DNA from 2 places in the Streptomyces sp. 11-1-2 genome. Region 1 is predicted to be linked to the other one. Evidence: riboswitches for the same ligand, from Rfam matches in the RefSeq annotation. Region 1 holds a riboswitch; the other holds the start of a gene.

The links. Region 1 has a riboswitch for ZMP and ZTP ahead of CGL27_RS03330 (bifunctional 5,10-methylenetetrahydrofolate dehydrogenase/5,10-methenyltetrahydrofolate cyclohydrolase). Riboswitches for the same ligand answer to the same signal wherever they lie in the genome.
Region 2: it holds a riboswitch for ZMP and ZTP, as region 1 does, so the genes downstream of both, glyA (serine hydroxymethyltransferase) here and CGL27_RS03330 (bifunctional 5,10-methylenetetrahydrofolate dehydrogenase/5,10-methenyltetrahydrofolate cyclohydrolase) in region 1, are expected to answer to the same signal.

The regions. Positions count from the first base shown of each region.
Region 1 is NZ_CP022545.1:700,797-705,018, reverse strand. It holds gene CGL27_RS03340 (ADP-ribosylation family protein) at 1-206, opposite strand, end outside; gene CGL27_RS03335 (VOC family protein) at 627-1,055, shown strand; partial or broken gene CGL27_RS03330 (bifunctional 5,10-methylenetetrahydrofolate dehydrogenase/5,10-methenyltetrahydrofolate cyclohydrolase) at 1,109-1,783, opposite strand; ZMP/ZTP riboswitch at 1,833-1,919, opposite strand; gene CGL27_RS03320 (type 1 glutamine amidotransferase domain-containing protein) at 2,434-3,174, opposite strand; gene CGL27_RS03315 (endonuclease) at 3,258-4,085, opposite strand.
Region 2 is NZ_CP022545.1:5,148,540-5,152,761, forward strand. It holds gene glyA (serine hydroxymethyltransferase) at 145-1,416, opposite strand; ZMP/ZTP riboswitch at 1,456-1,553, opposite strand; gene rocD (ornithine--oxo-acid transaminase) at 1,586-2,806, shown strand; gene CGL27_RS21530 (glutathionylspermidine synthase family protein) at 2,854-4,041, opposite strand; gene CGL27_RS21535 (hypothetical protein) at 4,057-4,222, opposite strand, start outside.

The sequences.
Region 1 (4,222 bases):
CCGGGGTCGTCGAACAGATCGGAGATACCGACCGGCGCCACGTCCATGTCCGCGAGCACCCGCCGCTCGGCCACGCCAAGCCCCTGGAGGAAGACAAAGAACCGCAGGAAGGACTCCGGCAGTTGGAGCCCCCAACCCCGCCGGACGCGCTCCTCCACGGCCGCCCACCGCTCCCCGTCCTGCCGTACCCGCTGCTCATCACCCATGGGCCATTCCTCGCTCATCCCCCGAGTCCCCGAGTCCCGTGTGGTCCACGGAATCGAAATCGGAGGCTAGCGGACCGTCGACACGAGGGGCGACGCGGCCGGGGGCGAGCGATGCGGGCGGGGTGGCATGCGGGGGCGGACAGCGTGGCGTTCGGACATACGCTCGGCTCAACGAGTGCCCGCGCCCCGTGTCACGGCCCTGCGCCACCGCCAACTGCCCCTGGGGCAGGACGGGCGGGCGCTGCTAGAGTCGGCAAGGTGACTGCCGGGTCGGCCATGGGCCACGCACGAGTGAGGCGCCCGGCCTCGGCGTGAGCCCGAGGCGGGCCAGAGGCCCGCCCTTTCCTCCGTGTCATTCCCCCCGGCGCCCGTACGTGGCGCCTGTTCCAGCGGATTCCACGATACGGAGACACACCACAGATGCCCCACCCAACGCAGCCCCAACACGGCTCCGAGCCCCAGGCCACCGTCGTCCAGTTGAATCACACCGCCGTCTACGCCTACGACCGGCAGCTGTCCGCCGAGTTCATCGCCGCGATTCTGGGGGTGGAGGTCGGCGCCCCGTTCGGCCCGTTTCTGCCCATCGACCTCGGCAACGGCGTAACGCTCGACTACTACGAGAAGCGCGACGAGCCCATACAGCCGCAGCACTACGCGTTCCTCGTGCCCGACGAGCAGTTCGACGCCATGATCGCCCGCCTGGAAGCGGTCGGCGTCACCTACTACGCCGACCCCGGCCACACCGACCCCGGCCGGATCAACCGTCTCTTCGGCGGCCGTGGCGCGTACTTCGACGATCCCGATGGCCACAACATGGAGATCATCACCCGGCCCTATATCCGTCCCTAGCCACGGGGGGAGTCGGCCACCGGTGGCGCGCCCGAAAGGGCGCCCCGCCGGGGCTACACCCGTGCGGCGCGTGTGTCGGCCAGGACCGTCTGCTGCCGGGCAGCGTCCACGGTCTGCGCCAGCAGGACGGCGATGGTCATGGGCCCCACCCCGCCCGGCACCGGGGTGATCAGCCGTACACGCTCACCTGCGGAAACGAAGTCGACGTCGCCAATATTGCCGGGGTTGTATCCGCGTCGATCACCACAGCACCCGGCTTGATGTCCTCGCCATGGATGAGCCGGGGCCGGCCCACCGCCGCCACGACCACATCCGCTTCTCGGTGCACCGCATGCGGATCGGCGGTCCTGGAGTGGCAATACGTCACCGTCGCGTCCCGGCCCAGCAAGAGCATCCCCACGGGCTGGCCCAGGATCGGGCTACGGCCCACCACGACAGCGCGTCGGCCCGCGAGCTCGACGCGGTACTCGTCCAGGAGGCGCATGATCCCGCCAGGAGTGCACGAGACGAAACCCGGCAGCCCGAGACTCATGGCCCCGAAGCAGCTCATGGTGACGCCCCGCCTTCGCGCAACGGGCGCGCTTCATACGGACATACGTGGCCGAGGCCGGATCCTCACCCACCAACACCGTTGCCAGACAAGGGGTGATTCCCGTACGCCGCGCGATCTCCGAAGCCTGGCCCGCCGCTTCAGCCACGATGCGCCGGGCAAGGCCGGCGCCGTCCATGAGCTGGGCCGTCTGTGTCGAGGACAAGGTCGCCTCCCAGGCGTTACCGACCACTCGCCCAGGCGCACGGCATCGACCCGATCGTCAGACCGCTCCCCGGTGGTGCTCCACCTCGGCGCCAGTCACGGCCCGGACGTCACTGTATGGCATTCCGGACGACCTTTGTTGCGTGTTTTTCTGCCGTTTCCCTCGCCGCCGCACACCGAGCGTTTCCATGAGTACGAGTGAATGACACCCTTGGCCTGCGCATGATCCGGAGGCCCCTAGACTATCTCGCAATCCTCACGTTGATCGGAGCACGACATGCGTCGCCTTGCCCTTGCCCTCCTGGCATGTTCAGCACTCACACTCGCCGGGTGCGCGCAGGACTTTGACCGGGGTCCTGATGGGACAGTCTCGGACAAGGTCAAGGACGGGAAGAAGTTCTACTTGGTCGTCGATCCGGCCAAGGGCGGCGATGAGAAGAAGTTCCGGGTCAGCAAGTACGACTACCACGACTGCAACCGGGGCTCGAAGTACCCCAAGTGTGTTGATGACTAAGGGCTGTTGAGTCTGAGCCCGGGTGGACGGCCAGGGTGGCCGGGGTGGCCACCCCGGCCGACGTGTGAATCGGCACGCGCGGCCTGACCAACTTCCTGCTCTCCGGTCGTTCAGGTGAGCATCTCGGCGAAGCGCCGCGCGAAGAGGTAGGCGTCGCCGGGCCAGCGGGCGGAAAGGTATCGGCTGTCCTGGACGACGAAGGCGGGGGTGTCGTCGGTGGCCGTGCCGCGGCGCCGTAGCTCGACGGGTCCGCGTTCGAACTGGGCGGGGTCGTTCAGGGCGGCGACGACCTCGTCCTGGACGTAGGCCGGATAGGTGCGGTAGTAGCGGCCGCGGCGCCAGGCCGTGAGGTAGTAGGCGGTCCGCTCCATGTACGCGGGCAGGCAGGTGGTGCGCCGGTCGGCGAGGAGGCTGCGGCCGGTGGCCGGGTCGCTGGTGCGGGCCAGGGTGAGGACGCCGTGGCAGATGGCGCCGACCGGGCGGTCCAGCCGCCAGAATTCCGCGATCTTCTCGCGCAGGACATCGGAGCCGAGGTACTGGCGCATCCCCGGGGCGTGGCCGCCGGGCAGGATCAGCCCGTCGTACACCTCGGGCTTGAGGTCCGCCCATGCGAGGGGGCGGCGGAAGGCGGTCGCCTCGGTGAGCTGCTGGTAGAACTCCTTGGGCTCGGGCTCCGCGCCGAGTTGCCCGAAGAGCACTCCGGTGATCAGCAGCGGATCGGCGGCCGGCGGGCCGTCGCCATGTTCGGTGGCGATCACCACCTCATGGCCGAGGTCGGTCAGGAGCTTCCAGGGCACGGCCACCTCGGTGACGTCGAAGTCCCGGTCGGGCAGCGGCAAGAGAATACGCACGGGGACTGCCTACCACGAGAGCCACGGCCGACGCCCCCGCCCCGGCACATGCGCCGGGGCGGGGGCGTCGGCGGAGCCGCGGGTTACTTCCAGATGGAGTCGACCCATTCGGGGTGGTCGATGAACGGGTTCCGGTTGTGCTGGAAGCTGTCGTAGATGACCTGGTTGCGGTTCTTCTCGAAGGCGTCGGGCGGGTCCTCGGCGCTCCACTCCTTCAGTACGGACAGGCGGCCGATATGGGGCGCGGAGCCGTTGTCGACGTTGTCGTTGGGCTCGAGGTCGGCGAAGCCGTCGTCTCCGTCGTAGCGGACGGCCATGTAGAGGATCATCCGGGCGACATCGCCCTTGACCTGGTCACGGGGTTCGAAGGAGTCGTCGTCGGTGCGGTTGCCGGGGGCGTCGGGCACGTCCTGGCCGCCGTTGTCGAAGTCCTTGTTGCCGCGGATGCTGTTCACCGTGACGTTTTCGGGGCGCAGGTGGTGCAGGTCGGTGCCGGGCCCGGTGGCCGTGCCGAAGTCGCCGTGCGACTTCGCCCAGACGTGCTCGCGGTTCCAGTCGTCTGGGTTGCCGCCGTTCGCGTCCTTGGCCTGGGAGCGGCCGCTGTAGAGGAGTATGACGTTCGACGGGTTGTCCGGGTCCTCGTCCGTGGACTGCAGCGCGTCCCAGACCTCGTCGTAGGACACCTTGGTCTGGTCGCTGATGATCGTGTGCAGCGCGGCCTTCAGCTCCGGGCCGTTCTTGCCCATCGCGTCCTGGTAGTAGTCGTCCAGCGCCTGCACGGCCGTGGGCCGGTTGGTGTCGGTCGCGGCCGGTGTGTCGGCGGCGGCGACCGAAGGGGCGGCGATACCGGCCACGGCCACTACGGCCAGCAGAGGGAGGCGCCGTGATCGGCGCGGGCGATGAGTGGACATGATGTGGGGGGTGTCCTCTCTTAGATGTACCCGGACCGCCAACCGGCGCCGCGAGTACGGATGTTCAAGGCACAAGCTCTGGGAGATTCCCATGCGCGAAGCCCGAACACGTGTACATAGTGTGCCCGTTCGGCGCG
Region 2 (4,222 bases), 4.4 Mb from region 1:
CGGAGGGCGGGGAGACGCTGGTCGAGCGGGTGCTCGCCCGGATCGTGGGCCTGCCGGTGCCGGTGGCCGACGACCGGATCCGGGAGGAGCAGTGGTGGCGGCCCCTGCCCGGCCTGGAGGCCGGGCAGGGGCCCGCGGGCGGCGTCAGCCGGTCGGCAGACCGGGAGCCGGGTAGCCCGCCATCAGCTCGGACACCTCGGCCCTGATCTTGATGAGGCCGCCCTGGTCACCGCTCTTCGCGGCGGTCACCCCGCGGTCGATCCAGTCGGCCACGGCGGGCATGTGCTCGGTGGACAGACCGCGCGAGGTGAGGGAGGGGGTGCCGATCCGGATGCCGGAGGGGTCGAAGGGCTTGCGCGGGTCGTAGGGGACGGTGTTGTAGTTCACCACGATCCCGGCCTGGTCCAGGGCCTTGGCCGCGACCTTGCCCGGCACCTCCTTGGGCGTCAGGTCCATCAGGATCAGATGGTTGTCGGTGCCACCGGAGACCAGATCGAAGCCGCGGGCGAGCAGCTCCTCGGCGAGCGCCTTGGCGTTGGCGACCACGGCATGGGCGTAGTCACGGAAGGCGGGCTGGGCGGCCTCGTGCAGGGCCACCGCGATGGCGGCGGTGGTCTGGTTGTGCGGACCGCCCTGCAGCCCGGGGAAAACGGCCTTGTCGATGGCCTTGGCATGGGTCCCGCGCGCCATCAGCATCGCGCCGCGCGGACCCCGGAGCGTCTTATGAGTGGTGGTGGAGATGACATCGGCATACGGAACGGGCGAGGGGTGGGCGCCGCCCGCGATCAGACCGGCGATATGCGCGATATCGGCGACGAGCACCGCGTCCACCTCGCGGGCGATCTCCGCGAAGGCGGCGAAGTCGATCGTGCGGGGCACCGCCGTGCCACCGCAGAAGATCAGCTTGGGCCGCTCCTCGAGGGCCAGCTCGCGCACCTGGTCGAAGTCGATCGCGCCGGTGTCCTGGCGCACCCCGTACCGGACGCCGCGGAACCAGGTGCCGGTGGCGGAGACGCCCCAGCCGTGGGTGAGATGACCGCCCATGGGCAGTGACATGCCCATCACGGTGTCACCGGGCTGGGCGAAGGCCAGATAGACCGCGAGGTTGGCGGGCGAGCCGGAGTAGGGCTGCACATTGGCGTGCTCGGTGCCGAAGACGGCCTTGGCCCGGTTGATCGCCAGGGTCTCCACCTGGTCGATGATCTGCTGGCCCTCGTAGTAGCGGCGGCCGGCGTAGCCCTCGCTGTACTTGTTCTGCAGCACCGTCCCGGAGGCTTCCAGGACGGCGGCGGAGACATAGTTCTCGCTCGGAATCAGGCGCAGGGTTTCGGACTGCAGCAGCTCCTCGGAGCCGACGAGGGAGGCGAGTTCAGGGTCGGCGGCCGACAGGGCGGGATGGGAAAGGGGCAGGCTCATCGAGTCCTCCGGGGCGATCGGTGACGGTCCGGTCGTGTCCCGGGGTGCCCAGGCGGGCGGCACCTCGTGGCGCTAAGGCCGCGCATCGCTTCCTCGTGGTCGGTTCCACGCTCGGCTCGCCAGTCACGGTGCGCACCCCCACTCTAGCTAGTGAGACAAGGAGGACAAGATGGGATCGGGAGGCTCCGCGGAGCGGGCCATCGCCGCCGCCGAGGCCCATGGCGCGCACAACTACCATCCGCTGCCGGTCGTCGTCGCGTCCGCCGAAGGCGCCTGGATGACCGATGTCGAGGGCCGCCGGTATCTCGATCTGCTCGCCGGATACTCGGCGCTCAACTTCGGGCATCGCAACCGCCGGCTGATCGAGGCCGCCAAGGCGCAGCTGGACCGGGTCACCCTCACCTCCCGCGCGTTCCACCACGACCGCTTCGGCGCCTTCTGCTCCGAGCTGGCCGAGCTGTGCGGCATGGAGATGGTGCTGCCCATGAACACGGGGGCGGAGGCGATGGAGACGGCCATCAAGACCGCCCGTAAATGGGGCTACCGGATCAAGGGCGTACCGGACGGCCGGGCCAGGATCATCGCCGCCAGGGACAACTTCCACGGCCGGACGATCACCCTCATCAGCTGCTCCACCGATCCGGAGGCCCGTGCCGACCACGGTCCCTTCACCCCCGGGTTCTCGATCGTGCCGTACGGGGATCTGGCGGCGATGGAGGCGGCGCTCGACGCCGCGCCCGAGGAGACGGTCGCCGTGCTGCTGGAGCCGATCCAGGGCGAGGCCGGAGTGGTGGTGCCGCCGCCCGGCTATCTGGCCGGGGTCCGGGAGCTGACCCGGGAGCGGAATGTGCTGTTCATCGCCGATGAGATCCAGTCGGGCCTCGGACGCACCGGCACCACCTTCGCCTGTGAGCACGAGGGGGTGGTCCCCGATGTCTATGTGCTGGGCAAGGCGCTGGGCGGCGGGGTGGTACCGGTGTCGGCGGTGGTGTCCTCCGGCGAGGTGCTCGGGGTGCACCGCCCCGGGGAGCACGGCTCCACCTTCGGCGGCAGCCCGCTCGCCTGCGCGATCGCCCTGGAGGTCATCGCCATGGTGCGGACCGGGGAGTTCCAGCGGCGCTCGGCCACGCTGGGCGAGCTGCTCCACCGGGAGCTGGGGCTGCTCGTGGGAAGGGGAGTTGAGCAGGTGCGTGGCCGGGGGCTGTGGGCAGGGGTGGACATCCATCCGTCACGGGGCACCGGGCGGCAGATCTCCGAGCGGCTCATGGACCGCAGAGTGCTGGTCAAGGACACCCATGGCGCCACCATCCGCATCGCCCCGCCCCTGGTGATCAGCGAGGAGGATCTGGAGTGGGCGCTGGACCAGCTCAGGGCGGTGCTGGCCGAATGACCCGGTACGGCTCGGTGGCCCTGTCCTGCTTGGAGAATCAGTTTGGTTCAGAGGATCACATGGGGGATGAAGCGCGCGTACTCATCTGTCACCAGCCCCGCCGACTCGCGGATGCCGAGCCCCGCCGCCTCGCCCTCGACGACCCAGGTGCCGAGTACCACCCGGTTGCCGTCGAAGTCGGGCAGCGGCGCCAGTTCCTGGTAGCAGCACGGCTCATCGCGGAGGACGGGCTCCTCGCCCGGCGGGTGCACGGTGACCCCGGCGCCCTCGCGGCCGAGCAGCGGCTTGGCCACATAGCCGTTGGCGCCGGACAGTTCACGGGGGCCGTCGAGGTAGGCGGGCAGCAGGTTGGGGTGGTCCGGGAAAAGCTCCCACAACACGGCCAGCAGCGCCTTGTTGGACAGCAGCATCTTCCAGGCCGGTTCGATCCACAGCGTGGATCCGGTGCCGCCCCCGTTGTCGAGGGTGTCCAGCACCTGCGGGCCGAACCGGTCGGTGACCAGCCACTCCCAGGGATAGAGCTTGAAGCAGCTCCGGATGAAGCGGAACCGCTTGTCGACGAAGCGGCCCGACAGCCGTTCCCAGCCGATGTCCTCCATGGAGATCGCCTCGGTGCTCAGCCCGGCCTGGTCGGCCGTCTCGCGGAGGTAGGCCACCGTCATCAGGTCCTCGCCCAGCTCGTCCCCGGCCGAATGGGCGAAGTACAGGGGCGTCCCCGGCGGCAGCAGCGCGGCCTGGCTCCGCCAGGCGTCGACCAGCCGCTCATGGAGGGAGTTCCACTGGTCGGCGCCCGGGAAGCGGTCCTCCATCCAGAACCACTGGGCGCTCGCCGCCTCCACCAGCGAGGTGGGCGTGTCCGCGTTGTATTCCAGCAGCTTCGCCGGGCCCGATTCACCGTCGTAGCGCAAATCGAACCGGCCGTAGAGGCTGGGCTGTTCGGCCCGGCGGTGCCAGGACTCGGCGATCAGCCCGGCCAACCGCGGATCGTCGATGCCGAGGTCGGCGAAGCTGCCGGTCTCGACGATATGGGCGGCCGCGGCCAGCGACATCCGGTGCAGCTCCTCGACGACCTCCTCCAGCGCCTCGACCTCGGGCAGCGAGAAGGCGTAGTAGGCGCTCTCGTCCCAGTAGGGGCGCAGCGAGCCGTCCGGGTAGCGGGTCAGCGGATAGATGACCCCCTGCTCCTCCACCGTGGACTGCCAGTCGGGGCGGGGGTCGATGGTGTGGCGCTTCATCGTGGGGCGGCCCGCTCAGCCGCCGCCGGAGCCCGAGCAGCCGAAGCCGCCCCGGTCGGCCGCCTTGCTCTTGTCGAACGTGCCGTAGTCCGCCCAGCGGCCGCTGACCTCGGAGTCGTAGTACCACTCGCCGTCGGCGCTCTTCGTGCCCCGGCTCTTCTTCCCCTTGCCGCCCGTGGTG